Regions from separate parts of the Bacillus cereus group sp. RP43 genome, predicted to be linked through region 2. Evidence: riboswitches for the same ligand, from Rfam matches in the RefSeq annotation. Region 2 holds a riboswitch; each other region holds the start of a gene.

Region 1 (3,144 bases), 2.0 Mb from region 2:
GAGCAATAGTAATGTTATAGCTATTGGTTTTTTTAATGCATAGCTTGAAATAGCTGTCGTGACGATGGCTACAGAAGCTATTGGATCTATAGGGATAATAGAAGCTATAGCATATCCGATACTTGATCCAGCAAATATAATTGGGAAAATATGTCCGCCGCGCCAACCCGTATTTAAACAAACGGCAGTAATACATAATTTTAAAACCCCTGAAAGAAGTAGTACCCAGAAGGACAAATGGCTCCATTCAACGACTAAATCTTTTAATTGATGTTCCCCTGAAAATAACGTATACGGGAGAAAAGTTCCTGTAACTCCTAATAAAATACCGCCTATAATTCCAAGTGATACCTTGTATTCCCTGAAGGGATGGATTAATTTCTCTAATGCGAATTCTAATTTGAAATAAAAGAAACCAACTATAACACCAATGCTAGCAAGTGGTAGAAAGGCGATCCATTCATTAAGAGCAAGAGACCCTTCCCCAAAATCAACAATAAAGGATCCACGATTATCGAGTTTACTAAGCAATAAGTAAACGGAAAAACCGGCAAAAGTGGTAGCTAAATATACAATTGCTTTTTTTCCTTTCGAAAATTCATTAATTTGCTCACCCTCATTTTCATTCGGAGCTAAGTAACCGAATAATGGTGCATTAAAAATTACACTTAAAGTAGCACCAATTCCAACCTCTGTTAGTTCATTCATTCCCTTTAAAGCAAAATTAAAGCGATCTCCTACCCATGTACAAAGTCCACCGATAATTCCAACAAGTGCTGCTTCTGGGCCTAAACTAGCTCCAAATATTAAAACGATAATCGCAGTTAAAGTAGCTTTATGTACAAAACTGTATTCGATTCTACCTGTTTTTTTATATTCAGCCATCACTTCGGGCATAAGACGTGGATATGTACCGAAGTATTTTTGTGTTAAACCAACGAGGATACCACCGATGATTGTTACACAAATGGTGTAATAAGGCGGAGAAGAGAAAATAGTAGGTAAGTATCCCCAAATAAAGTGAATTCCGATATTTATTGTAACTAAAAATAACCAGACTGTAGCTCCTACTATAGAGCCTAAAAGAATGCCATATAGGACGAGTATATAGTGCATGTCCTTTTTATTTGTCATGTTGTACCTCCGTTATGTAAGTTTTCATGTAGAAAGGATTAAAAATGCTAGTGTGAAATGAATGGAATATATATAGTATCTTTTTGAGGGTTTGGCTTATTCAATATATTGAAATCTCATGAAAATTTGAAACAAACGCGGTTAAACCACTTATTTAATTCTATATATTGATCGGAGTTTTTAAAAGGTCTTTTTCAAATGAATATGGAATATATTTCTTTTGTTGTTTAAATTAAATTCCTCTCATTTAATTTAGAACATTCAGAAAAACTATTTGACATCAGGAAATTATTGCTATAAAATCAACGGTAATTGCATAGTCTTATCAAGAAAAGGTGGAGGGACAGGCCCGATGAAACCTTGGCAACAGCCGTATAACGGAATTGTGCCAAATCCTGCAGGTAATAATCCTGAGAGATAAGAAAGAACCTTAGAGCGTGTTTTCAAACTGCTCCTTTCTTGTTTTCAGGGAAGGAGCAGTTTTTTATTTTGCATAAAAGAAAGGAGAATGAGAGATGGGAGAATCATGGGGGAAAGGAACGATTTGTGTGCAAGGTGGCTATACGCCAAAAAATGGTGAGCCGCGTGTTTTGCCACTTTATCAAAGTACAACGTATAAATACGATACGTCAGATGATTTAGCAGCACTATTTAATTTAGAGGCAGAAGGATATATATATACGCGTATTGGAAATCCTACTCTAGCTGCATTTGAGCAGAAGTTATCAGATTTAGAAGGCGGTGTAGGGGCTGTTGCAACAGCTTCTGGGCAGGCAGCTATTATGCTTGCGGTTTTAAATATTTGCAGTAGTGGAGACCATTTACTTTGTTCTTCAACTGTTTACGGAGGAACGTTTAATTTATTTGGAGTGAGTTTGCGTAAGCTTGGTATCGATGTTACGTTCTTTAATCCTAATTTAACGGCAGATGAAATTGTGGCACTTGCTAATGATAAGACAAAACTCGTTTATGCAGAGTCATTAGGAAATCCAGCAATGAACGTTTTGAATTTCAAAGAACTTTCAACGGCAGCAAAAGAATTAGAAGTACCTTTTATCGTTGATAATACATTAGCGACGCCTTATTTATGCCAGGCGTTTGAACATGGGGCAAATATCATTGTCCATTCTACAACGAAATATATTGATGGCCATGCAAGTTCTCTAGGCGGCATTGTAATAGATGGAGGGAACTTCGATTGGACAAATGGAAAATACCCTGAGCTTGTCGAACCGGATCCGAGTTATCACGGCGTAAGCTATGTTCAAAATTTTGGAGCAGCAGCGTATATTGTGAAAGCACGCGTTCAGTTATTAAGAGACTACGGAAACTGTATGAGCCCATTCAATGCATATATTAGCAACATTGGCCTTGAAACATTGCATTTACGAATGGAGCGTCATAGTGAAAATGCTCTCGAAGTTGCTAAGTGGCTTGCTAATCATGATCGCATTGAATGGGTGAATTATCCAGGGTTAGATAGTAATGAAAATTACTCGTTAGCACAAAAGTATTTGAAAAAAGGTGCTAGTGGAGTTTTAACATTTGGTATTAAGGGCGGATTAGAAGCAGCAAAAGAATTTATCGCAAATGTAAAGCTTGCAACTCTTGTAACGCATGTAGCTGACGCAAGAACTTGTGTAATCCATCCTGCTAGTACGACGCACAGACAATTAAGCACAGAAAATCAGCGTTTAGCTGGTGTTACATCTGATTTAATCCGTTTATCGGTCGGTATAGAAGATGTTTCTGATATTATTGCAGATTTAGAAGCGGCGCTAGTCGGAGGCAAACAACATGCCGATCATAATTGATAAAGATTTACCAGCTCGCAAAGTATTGCAGAAGGAAAATATTTTTGTAATGACGAAGGAGCGAGCAGTAACACAAGATATACGTGCTTTGAAAATTGCTATATTAAATTTAATGCCTACAAAACAAGAAACAGAGGCGCAATTACTTCGTTTAATTGGAAATACACCGTTGCAATTAGATGTGCATTTACTTCAT
Region 2 (3,144 bases):
GCACTAATTCTCTATATCGCTTCGTCTCTTCTTCATTTAGTAAATCCCGTCTTTTTTTCTCTTCATTAAATACAAGCACTGGATCAAATTGTTCTTTATATAAATCAAGTAACGTAACAGAATGATTTGTTTCCCCAAGTCCTTTTTGCACATGCTTTAATATTGCTGCGTTAAAGCTTGAAGGACTAGGGTGAGCGTATATAATTAGTACGTTCACTACAAAGCAACTCCCCTCTACAGTTAAATCTTCCCTTTCTTTAACATCTTCTCTACGATTTGGACATTTTTCGAACTTTGTAACAAACGATTTAGCACTGTTAGTAACTCTTCTTTTTCTAAACCTTTCAGTTGTTCTTTAACTGTACTCTCACCAGCACCTTGAATATCATACACAACTGCAGCCATATGCTTACAATAATTTTCATACGGACACTCGCAGCTACTTTTTGTAAAATCAGTAAGGTCAATAATCACTTCATAGTTCCCTGCATTTCCAGTAACGAAAGCAAATACTTTCTTGTCTTGTATTTCAACATCTTCTACATGTCCCTCTTCATAATATTCATAACCTTTATCCATAATGTACTTTGGAATCCATTTCGTTATATCTTTTAATAAGTAAGCGTACATAACAACACCCCTTCCTTTAATTCCCTTTTGACTTCAAAAACCCTGCATGTTATTCTAATTACTGTCAAGTAGCGAGTCTACATGGCAAAACGACTGACACCTATTCGGCGAAGGTGTCTCTTTTCATTTGCAGCCGATATGAAGTGCCTCTTTCAGGCACATTCAATCTTTGACACTACACACTCAACACCATTCCCTTGTATCAGGCTGCTTTAGCAGTCTTTTACGCTACATACTTCAAAAAAAAGAGAGCTCAGCTCCCTTTTCCCGCTTTATAAAATACCCCTTTTTCAGCATAGCGATATTCATCATCAGCTAAAGTAATTTTCCCATCCAGTTTGAGTTCATCTAATAATCTTGATAAATAAAATTGATGTAACATTTTTTTAGTGAATTTTCCTTCATGATGCGAAACGATATGTTCTTGAATATCTAACAATGATATTGGCTTATCTTGCTCTATCATATATTCATAAACTGTACTACGCAGTTTTACGTATTTTTCGAGTGTCACAGTACTTCGCAACCCCTTTCTTCTTATTATATGTTTTCGTAATCGGTTTTTTTGCAACAAAAAAACCTCTCCGATAAGAAGAAGTTACGTATATCTTCGTCTTATCTCCCAGAACAAATATGTTCTGCTGGAATTAGCACCTGCATCGCGGTTGCTGGGTTTCATCGGGCCAGTCCCTCCACCTCTCTGGATAAGAAAATATTCACTTTAAATTTAACTATACGTAATTTGATTATAATTGTCAAATAAATATAATAAATTATATTTTCTTCTTTATTGTTCATACTACAAAAAGATGTACAAAAGGAGGCTACTACGTTGCAAAAGAATGCTCGTGGATACGTACAAGATTCTTTTCATTCATTACAAGAAGCGAAACATTGTTTAGAAGATGCATTACAAACTGTTGAAGAAGATTTTAATCGTGCACGTATTGAACAATCCCTTTACGCTGTAGAGCAAGCATTACAAAGATGTGATTATACCGTTCACATCTTAGAACAAGAATGAAAACTTCCCATCAAAAGATGGGAAGTTTTTTCAAATGGCATACTTCATCATTATTGCCGTTATGATTAAAAAATATACAGAATTAACAATTTCTAGAATCCCTACTTTTAATATAGAAATCTTTTTGCCATACAACATAATGGCCCGAATTACACTTGGTACAAATATGAGTGAACACCATGGATTTATAGCAAATACAATTACCGTTAATACAATATGATATCCCCAAGATATAAAACGATACTTCGGATTATTTTTTTCACGAATCATCGTTTTCACATAAAACGTACTTCCTAAAAAATATAGAAATGAAATAAGCGCAATGAATAATGCTGTTTTATCTATGAATTTCATTGAGAAATAATAACTGATTAAACCACCTATACAAAACACTATAATCGCGCAAATGTCATTTAGTAATGCTCGTTCATTTTTTTGACGAGCGTAATACATATTTATAATAAACAATGGAATCATTAATACTGCGAATAAAAGAATTCGCCATTCATATAATAAAGAAATCATCCCAAATACAAATGCAATGATAAAATAAACAATGGCAGCGTGTAGAAATTCTTTTTTTCGTCTTTGCCTTATGTACATGAGAAATGGATAAGTAGCTAGATAGATAAAGAACCAGGCTAAAAACAATGGGATATGATAAAAAGTAGGTTTACCAAGTAATACACTTAATAGAAATGGTATGACAAGCATCGCCCATGCTCCATGTTGCTTCGGAATAACTAACTTCATTAACTATACACCTCCCTCTTGAAAATAGTTCTCACCTACTATTATACAAATAATTTCATATAATAACGGATATATATTGAATCTATTTTTTGACAATAAAAAATGCTTCTTACAATATGTAAGAAGCATGAAAGAGGCAAACGAATATGTAAGTCGCGACCCTACCTTATATGAGTATGCTTTTCTATGTCACGTTATGCTCATCTAATATACCGTATTTCTTTTTAAATCTTGTGAGGATCGTAATCCATGACGTGCTAAATAACAGAAGGAAAATAACATTCGATATCGCGTGACTCAGATCAAAGTAAAAACTTGCGACATAGTAAGCAATAACTGTTTCCCACGTTGCTTCCTGTATAAAACCAAGAAGACCCCAGAAATTCATAATCCAGCCAAATAGAAATCCAACGGCAAATCCATATATGAGTCGTCCCCATAGTTTTTTCATCAAAAATGTATTTCGGAGTAATCCTGCTATAAAACCGATCATGCCCCAAGAGAACATTTGCCACGGAGTCCACGGACCTTGTCCTAAAAAAATATTAGATACAATGGCCGCCGTTGCCCCAATCATAAAGCCAGTTTCACTTCCAAAAACAATTGCAGAAACGATAATAACAAAAGAAGTCGGTTGTACACTCGGTAATATCGAAAATGGTACCCTGCTAACCGCTGCAATAGCCGCTAACACAGCAACGATAACAATTTCACGTGAAACAAACGCCCTCCTTTCA
Region 3 (3,144 bases), 510 kb from region 2:
TGCACGATGCAATTTATTACAATGTCCCATTTGTGATAATACCGCATGATAAAGATCAACCTATGATAGCGCAAAGATTAACTGAGCTTGAGGCAGCACATAGATTATTGAAAGAGCATGTTAATGAGCAAACTTTAAAAGAGGCGGTAACAGACGTTCTTTCAAATAAAAAGTATAAACATGGCATTCGAAAACTGAATGAAAGTTTTTTAGAGTGTGGTGGTTCCAAAAGAGCCATTGCAGTTATTGATGCTCTTTTAAATAAATAGTCCGGACAATATAAAAGCATAGAGGATCTACCTTTATGCTTTTATATTATTATCCAGCAAATTGTACAGCAGTATTTGCATGTAAAAAAGCAGTATCAAAAACAGGAACAGTAAGGTCATTTTGGGAAATAAGCAATGGTATTTCAGTACAGCCTAGTAATATACCTTCCGCACCGTTTTGAATTAATGAATTGGTAATTTGTATTAGTTTCTCTCTTGAAGTTTCTGAAATAATGCCTCTACTTAATTCGTTTAATATGACGTGATGGATAAAAGTTCTTTCTTCGTCATTTGGGATAATTGTCTCAATGTTATATTTTGCTAGTCGTGATGTATAGAAATCTTGTTCCATCGTTTGTTTTGTTCCTAATAGTCCGATACGTTTTATATTCTGTTCTACCATTTCTTTAGCACTTACATCACCGATATGAAGAAGTGGGATTGATATTGCTTGTTCTACTTCCTCAGCAAATAGATGTACAGTATTAGAACACATTAGTAAACATTCAGCCCCAGAGTTTTCTACCTTTTTGGCTACTGTGACTAACTCATTTTTCACTTCTTCATATTGATGATTTTGTAATAATGTAGTTACCTCACCAAAGTCCATGCTATATAAAACAAGCTTCGCATTTTGTTCATATTGAGAGAGGGTTAGTGTATTTATATGTTTATAGTATAACGATGTTGATTCCCAACTTAGTCCGCCAATTAGGCCAATAACTTTCATCATGTATTCCTCCCGTAACAATTTTGAATTCATTATTTCATAATTCCGATAAGAATACAATGATTTAAGTGAACTATTTATAGAAAAATAAAAAAATTAAGCAAAGTGTTGAATTTTTTAATTGTTAGTGCCATAATACAGATTACAAATACATACTTATCCAGAGAGGTAGAGGGAACGGCCCTACGAAGCCTCAGCAACCCCTATGTAAATGCATAGGAAGGTGCTAATTCCGCAGAGGACATTTATATGTCTTTTGAAAGATAAGAGGATTCTTGTACGTGAAAGAAAATGACCTCTTAATTTAAGGGGTCATTTTTTGTTGTATAGAAAGGAAGTGTCGATGCATAATTCATTTTCAAAATAAATATAGAGTATTAAAAGCGGGATAATAGGAGAGGAGAATTGTAATGAACAAATTAACGACAAAACTAGTAGTAGCAATCGGAATTGGAGCAGCTTTATACGGGATATTAGGGCTTTGGGGATTTTCTATCGCACCCAATACATTTATTAAACCAGCATTGGCTATATTAACAGTTTTTGGTGCGTTATTTGGCCCAGTAGCAGGACTATTAATAGGGCTTATTGGCCATACCGTTACAGATACAATCGCTGGTTGGGGTATTTGGTGGGGATGGGTGTTTAGTTCGGGGATTATCGGATTTTCAATGGGTCTTATACAAAAAAGAACTGGTTTCAGTGTAAAAAATGGAGCGTATAATAACCGTGATATTTCTTATTTTGCAATAGCGGGGTTAGTTGGAATTGTCATTGCCATTATATTTGCGGGTGCATTCGATATTATTGTGATGGGAGAACCGTTTGACAAAATCGTTATACAAGTACTAGGAGCAACCATTTCAGACATTATCGTATTTTTAGTTCTTGGATTACCAATCACGATTGGTCTAGCTAAAGCAAATAAGAAACATACACATTTAAAAATTGAAAAGTAGGGATGTATACATGCAACCAATTATATCTTTTGAACAATTTACCTTTCAATATGGGCATGCCGCACAGCCTACTTTAAAAGAAATTACATTTCATATATATCCTGGGGAAAAGGTACTAATAGCTGGAAGAAGTGGTTCAGGTAAGTCAACATTAGCTCATTGTATTAATGGGCTAATCCCATTTTCTTACGAAGGGATTAGTACTGGTAATATTTTAATAGCTGGAAAGGATCCGAGAGAGGGAAGTATTTTTGAACAGAGTAAACATGTAGGAACAATATTACAAGATCAAGATTCACAATTTATTGGTCTTACTGTCGAAGAAGATGTAGCATTTTCATTAGAAAACGAATGTGTAAATCAAAATGAAATGAAAAAAATTGTTAATGATTCTTTAAAAAAAGTAAACATGCAGAATTTTCATGCACAAAGTCCTCATGAATTATCAGGAGGGCAAAAACAGACAGTCTCTCTTGCAGGTTTACTAACGACAAATGCAGATATATTATTATTTGATGAACCGTTAGCTAACTTAGATCCAGCAAGTAGTTTGAATACTATAGAACTCATTAAAGATATTCATGAGAAATATAATAAAACAATTGTAATTATTGAACATCGAATAGAAGAAATTTTAAACCTTGATTTAGACAAAATTATTTTAATCGATGAAGGAGAAATTGTTGCGATGGGTTCACCGGATAAAATATTAGCATCTAATATATTACCAAATATCGGGCTAAGAGAACCTATTTATATAGAAGTTCTAAAGAAATTAAATTTTGTCAATAACAATAACCTGTTGTTCCCAATTGAAAATCTCTGTAATGAAAAAGTTAATAGCGTAATGAAGAATTGGATGCAGAAACAAGTTTCATTTGAAGACACACATAAAAATAGAGAAGTATGTCAAATAGAAAATTTATCATTTTCGTATAATAACAAACATACAGCATTAGAAGATATAAACCTTTCAATAAGAGAAGGTGAAATAGTAGCGTTATTGGGTCATAATGGAGCAGGTAAATCGACACTAGCTCATAGTCTAATAGGAATAAATAAAACAAAAAATGGGAGAATTACATTCGCTGGAGAAAACATAAATACGTGGTCTATCCGTAAACGTGGCGAAGTTATTTCGTATGTTATGCAAAACCCAAATCATATGATTACACAACGTACTGTT
Region 4 (3,144 bases), 2.7 Mb from region 2:
AGACTTCCACGTTGGTAACTTATACTTCAACCGTGGATGTACTGGTGCAATCGTAGGTTACCAACCATTCGGTGGCTTTAACATGTCTGGTACAGACTCTAAAGCTGGTGGCCCTGACTACTTAGCACTTCACATGCAAGCAAAAACTACTTCTGAAACTTTATAAGAAATAGTAGAAGAGATCTTCGCAGTCTGCGAAGATCTCTTTTTTGAAAAACTCTCTATATGTGGATTAAAGCATAAATTGGTCTGCAAATTAATTGTATATTGTCTATTTTATATATGTTTTTTCATTTTCCACTAAGCTAAAATAAAATTAATAAACAATAAATTTTCTAAAGAACTAAAAACAAACCATATATTACCATTCGGTGGTTAGAACTAGCTAAACCCTATTAATATCGGGATAAACATGAAAATAGAAACAAAACAGCGAGAAAAATTGACTTATTAGTCATATTTTTTAGTATTCATTTTTAGAATTTCCTGTATAATACAATTTGAAAGAAAATCTATGGTTAGACAAGAGAACACTCCTTTCGGTTTTGCTCACTGAAAGGAGTGTTTTTTTTAGGTCGCTAAAAACTCTTCTGTACTCATTACATTGGCGTATACTCCATTTAAACTTGCCAAAATTGTATTATGAATATAAACAGCTGGTATAGTAGCATTCTTAAATGAAAGATCTTTTGTAGCACAAGCATCGTGTATTACGGTACAGTGAAGGCCAAAATCAAAAGCAGCTCTTACTGTAGCATCAATACACATATGGGTCATCATCCCGCATATTACGACGTGCTCAATTCCTGAACGTTGTAATTGTTCTAGAAGATCAGTTTCTCGGAAGCTATTTGGATAATGTTTAAGGATAACGGTTTCCTCTCTAAGTGGACGGACATTTTCGTGAATATGGACACCTTCTGTATTGGGTAGGAAAAAAGTAGCGCTATCTTTTATAGCTACATGCTGGATATGAAAAATAGGTTCGTTTCGTATTCTAAAATGTTGTAGTAGCTGACTAGTATATTCACTTGCTTCTACTGGATTACGTAATTCCATCTTTCCATTTGGAAAATAATCATTTTGAATATCGACGAGCAAAAGGGCTGTTTTCATATATTTATCTTCCTCCGATTTCATATTCAAATACTGTTATTCAATTAATAGAGAAGGTTTCCCTTTTTAAAAATATGAGGGTTAAGAATTTTACATAACTTAAAAAATCAATATTGTATTGTGGTTTTTTTATTTGAAAATTTTAATAGAGAAATAATTAATATTTTTCCGAAAAATGTATTGACTCTTATTATTCTGAGTTCTATAATGAGAATTAATTAAATGACAATTAAATCGATACACTCTTATCCAGAGAGGTGGAGGGACTGGCCCTACGATACCTCAGCAACGGGTTTTTTAATACCGTGCTAATTCCAGCAAGCTTAAAGTAAGCTTGGAAGATGAGAAGATGTGAACGAGTACATATAAGTGCTCTCCTTCTTATCTTTTACAAGTGATAAGAAGGAGAGCACTTTTTATTTTACCTCGAAAGCTCTACTTCAAGTTTTACAGCATATAGGAGGGAAGAAAATGATTTCTTTTAACAATGTAAGTAAAGTATATGAATCAGGTGGGCAATCTGTTCATGCGGTGGAGGATGTAACATTATCAGTTGAAAAGGGCGAAATTTTTGGCATTATCGGATTTAGTGGTGCTGGAAAGAGTACGTTATTACGTTTAGTAAATATGTTAGAACGACCAACTGCAGGAACAATTTCAATAGACGATAAAGATATTACAGCATTATCGACGAAGGAGTTACGGAAACTAAGACAAAGAATTGGGATGATTTTTCAAAGCTTTAATCTATTTAATTCAAGAACAGTGTTTGGGAACATTGCTTATCCATTAAGGTTAGCGAAATTGCCGAAGAATGAGATAAAAGAAAGAGTGAATGAACTACTAAAATTTGTTGGTTTGGAAGATAAAGCGAACTATTATCCAGAACAGTTATCAGGTGGGCAAAAGCAGCGTGTTGGGATTGCAAGAGCACTTGCGACATCACCGGATATTCTCATATGTGATGAGGCAACATCAGCTTTAGATCCGGAAACAACAACAGAAATCTTAAATTTATTAAAGAAAGTAAATAGAGAGTACAATTTAACGATTCTACTTATTACACATGAAATGCACGTTGTGAAAGAAATTTGTCATCGTGTAGCTGTTATGGAAAAAGGAAAAGTTATTGAAGAAGGAAAACTGTTTGACGTTTTTACACAGCCAAAAACAAAAACAACTCAAAATTTTGTACGCTCTGTTATTAATGATCATTTACCAGAAAGTGTTCTAGCAAAAATTCAAAACGGGGGCCAGATTTACCGCCTGACTTTTACTGGTGAAGAGACAGGGCAGCCTGTACTATCGTATATTGCGAAAAATTATAACGTTGATGTAAATGTTCTTTACGGAAATATTATTGAACTCCAAAATGTTTTATTTGGAAATCTTCTTGTAGAACTACAAGGTGAACAGAAAGAAATTCAAAAAGCATTACAACATCTAAGACTGCAAGTGCAGCTGAAGGAGGTAGAAGCTCATGCGAGTTGATTGGAGTGTTTTTTGGCCTCGCATATTAGATGCGACAGGGGATACCCTCTTAATGGTAATTGTAACCCTTATATTTGCCACAATACTAGGTATACCTCTAGGTTTACTTTTATATGTAACGCGCAAAGGGAACTTTTTAGAAAATAAATGGGTCTTTTCTATTCTTAATATCGTGATTAATACAATTCGTCCGGTTCCATTCATTATCTTTTTAGTAGCTTTAAGCCCGATAACAAGAAGTGTTATTGGAACGACGATTGGAACAGCAGCAGCAATCTTCCCAATGACGTTAGTTGCTTCAATTGGTATTGCGAGAATGGTTGAAACAAATCTTGTTTCTGTTCCGAAAGGAGTAATTGAAGCAGCACAAGCAATGGGGGCTTCACCGCTTAGAATTGTTTTTGAAATCCTCGTGCCAGAAGCGTTGGCTCCATTAATCTTAGGTGTAACGTTTATGACAGTTGGTTTAATTGAATTTTCAGCAGTTGCTGGGCTTGTCGGTGGTGGCGGTCTTGGTGACTTAGCAATGACATATGG

The links. Region 2 has a riboswitch for S-adenosylmethionine ahead of QCI75_RS10935 (hypothetical protein). Riboswitches for the same ligand answer to the same signal wherever they lie in the genome.
Positions count from the first base shown of each region.
Region 1: it holds a riboswitch for S-adenosylmethionine, as region 2 does, so the genes downstream of both, QCI75_RS00475 (bifunctional O-acetylhomoserine aminocarboxypropyltransferase/cysteine synthase) here and QCI75_RS10935 (hypothetical protein) in region 2, are expected to answer to the same signal.
Region 3: it holds a riboswitch for S-adenosylmethionine, as region 2 does, so the genes downstream of both, QCI75_RS13730 (ECF-type riboflavin transporter substrate-binding protein) here and QCI75_RS10935 (hypothetical protein) in region 2, are expected to answer to the same signal.
Region 4: it holds a riboswitch for S-adenosylmethionine, as region 2 does, so the genes downstream of both, QCI75_RS25000 (methionine ABC transporter ATP-binding protein) here and QCI75_RS10935 (hypothetical protein) in region 2, are expected to answer to the same signal.

Region 1 covers NZ_JARVHQ010000001.1:99,352-102,495, forward strand. Annotated here, with positions in the region: gene QCI75_RS00470 (chloride channel protein) at 1-1,134, opposite strand, end outside; SAM riboswitch class I at 1,454-1,558, shown strand; gene QCI75_RS00475 (bifunctional O-acetylhomoserine aminocarboxypropyltransferase/cysteine synthase) at 1,650-2,948, shown strand; gene metA (homoserine O-acetyltransferase MetA) at 2,932-3,144, shown strand, end outside.
Region 2 covers NZ_JARVHQ010000001.1:2,081,082-2,084,225, reverse strand. Annotated here, with positions in the region: gene QCI75_RS10945 (NAD(P)H-dependent oxidoreductase) at 1-217, opposite strand, end outside; gene QCI75_RS10940 (SWIM zinc finger family protein) at 241-630, opposite strand; gene QCI75_RS10935 (hypothetical protein) at 884-1,204, opposite strand; SAM riboswitch class I at 1,243-1,341, opposite strand; gene QCI75_RS10930 (hypothetical protein) at 1,463-1,654, shown strand; gene QCI75_RS10925 (YwiC-like family protein) at 1,685-2,407, opposite strand; gene QCI75_RS10920 (ECF transporter S component) at 2,592-3,144, opposite strand, start outside.
Region 3 covers NZ_JARVHQ010000001.1:2,590,841-2,593,984, forward strand. Annotated here, with positions in the region: gene QCI75_RS13720 (macrolide family glycosyltransferase) at 1-269, shown strand, start outside; gene QCI75_RS13725 (aspartate/glutamate racemase family protein) at 319-1,002, opposite strand; SAM riboswitch class I at 1,153-1,269, shown strand; gene QCI75_RS13730 (ECF-type riboflavin transporter substrate-binding protein) at 1,410-1,958, shown strand; gene QCI75_RS13735 (energy-coupling factor transporter ATPase) at 1,969-3,144, shown strand, end outside.
Region 4 covers NZ_JARVHQ010000001.1:4,820,134-4,823,277, reverse strand. Annotated here, with positions in the region: gene pruA (L-glutamate gamma-semialdehyde dehydrogenase) at 1-166, shown strand, start outside; gene QCI75_RS25005 (cysteine hydrolase family protein) at 571-1,116, opposite strand; SAM riboswitch class I at 1,359-1,464, shown strand; gene QCI75_RS25000 (methionine ABC transporter ATP-binding protein) at 1,588-2,607, shown strand; gene QCI75_RS24995 (methionine ABC transporter permease) at 2,597-3,144, shown strand, end outside.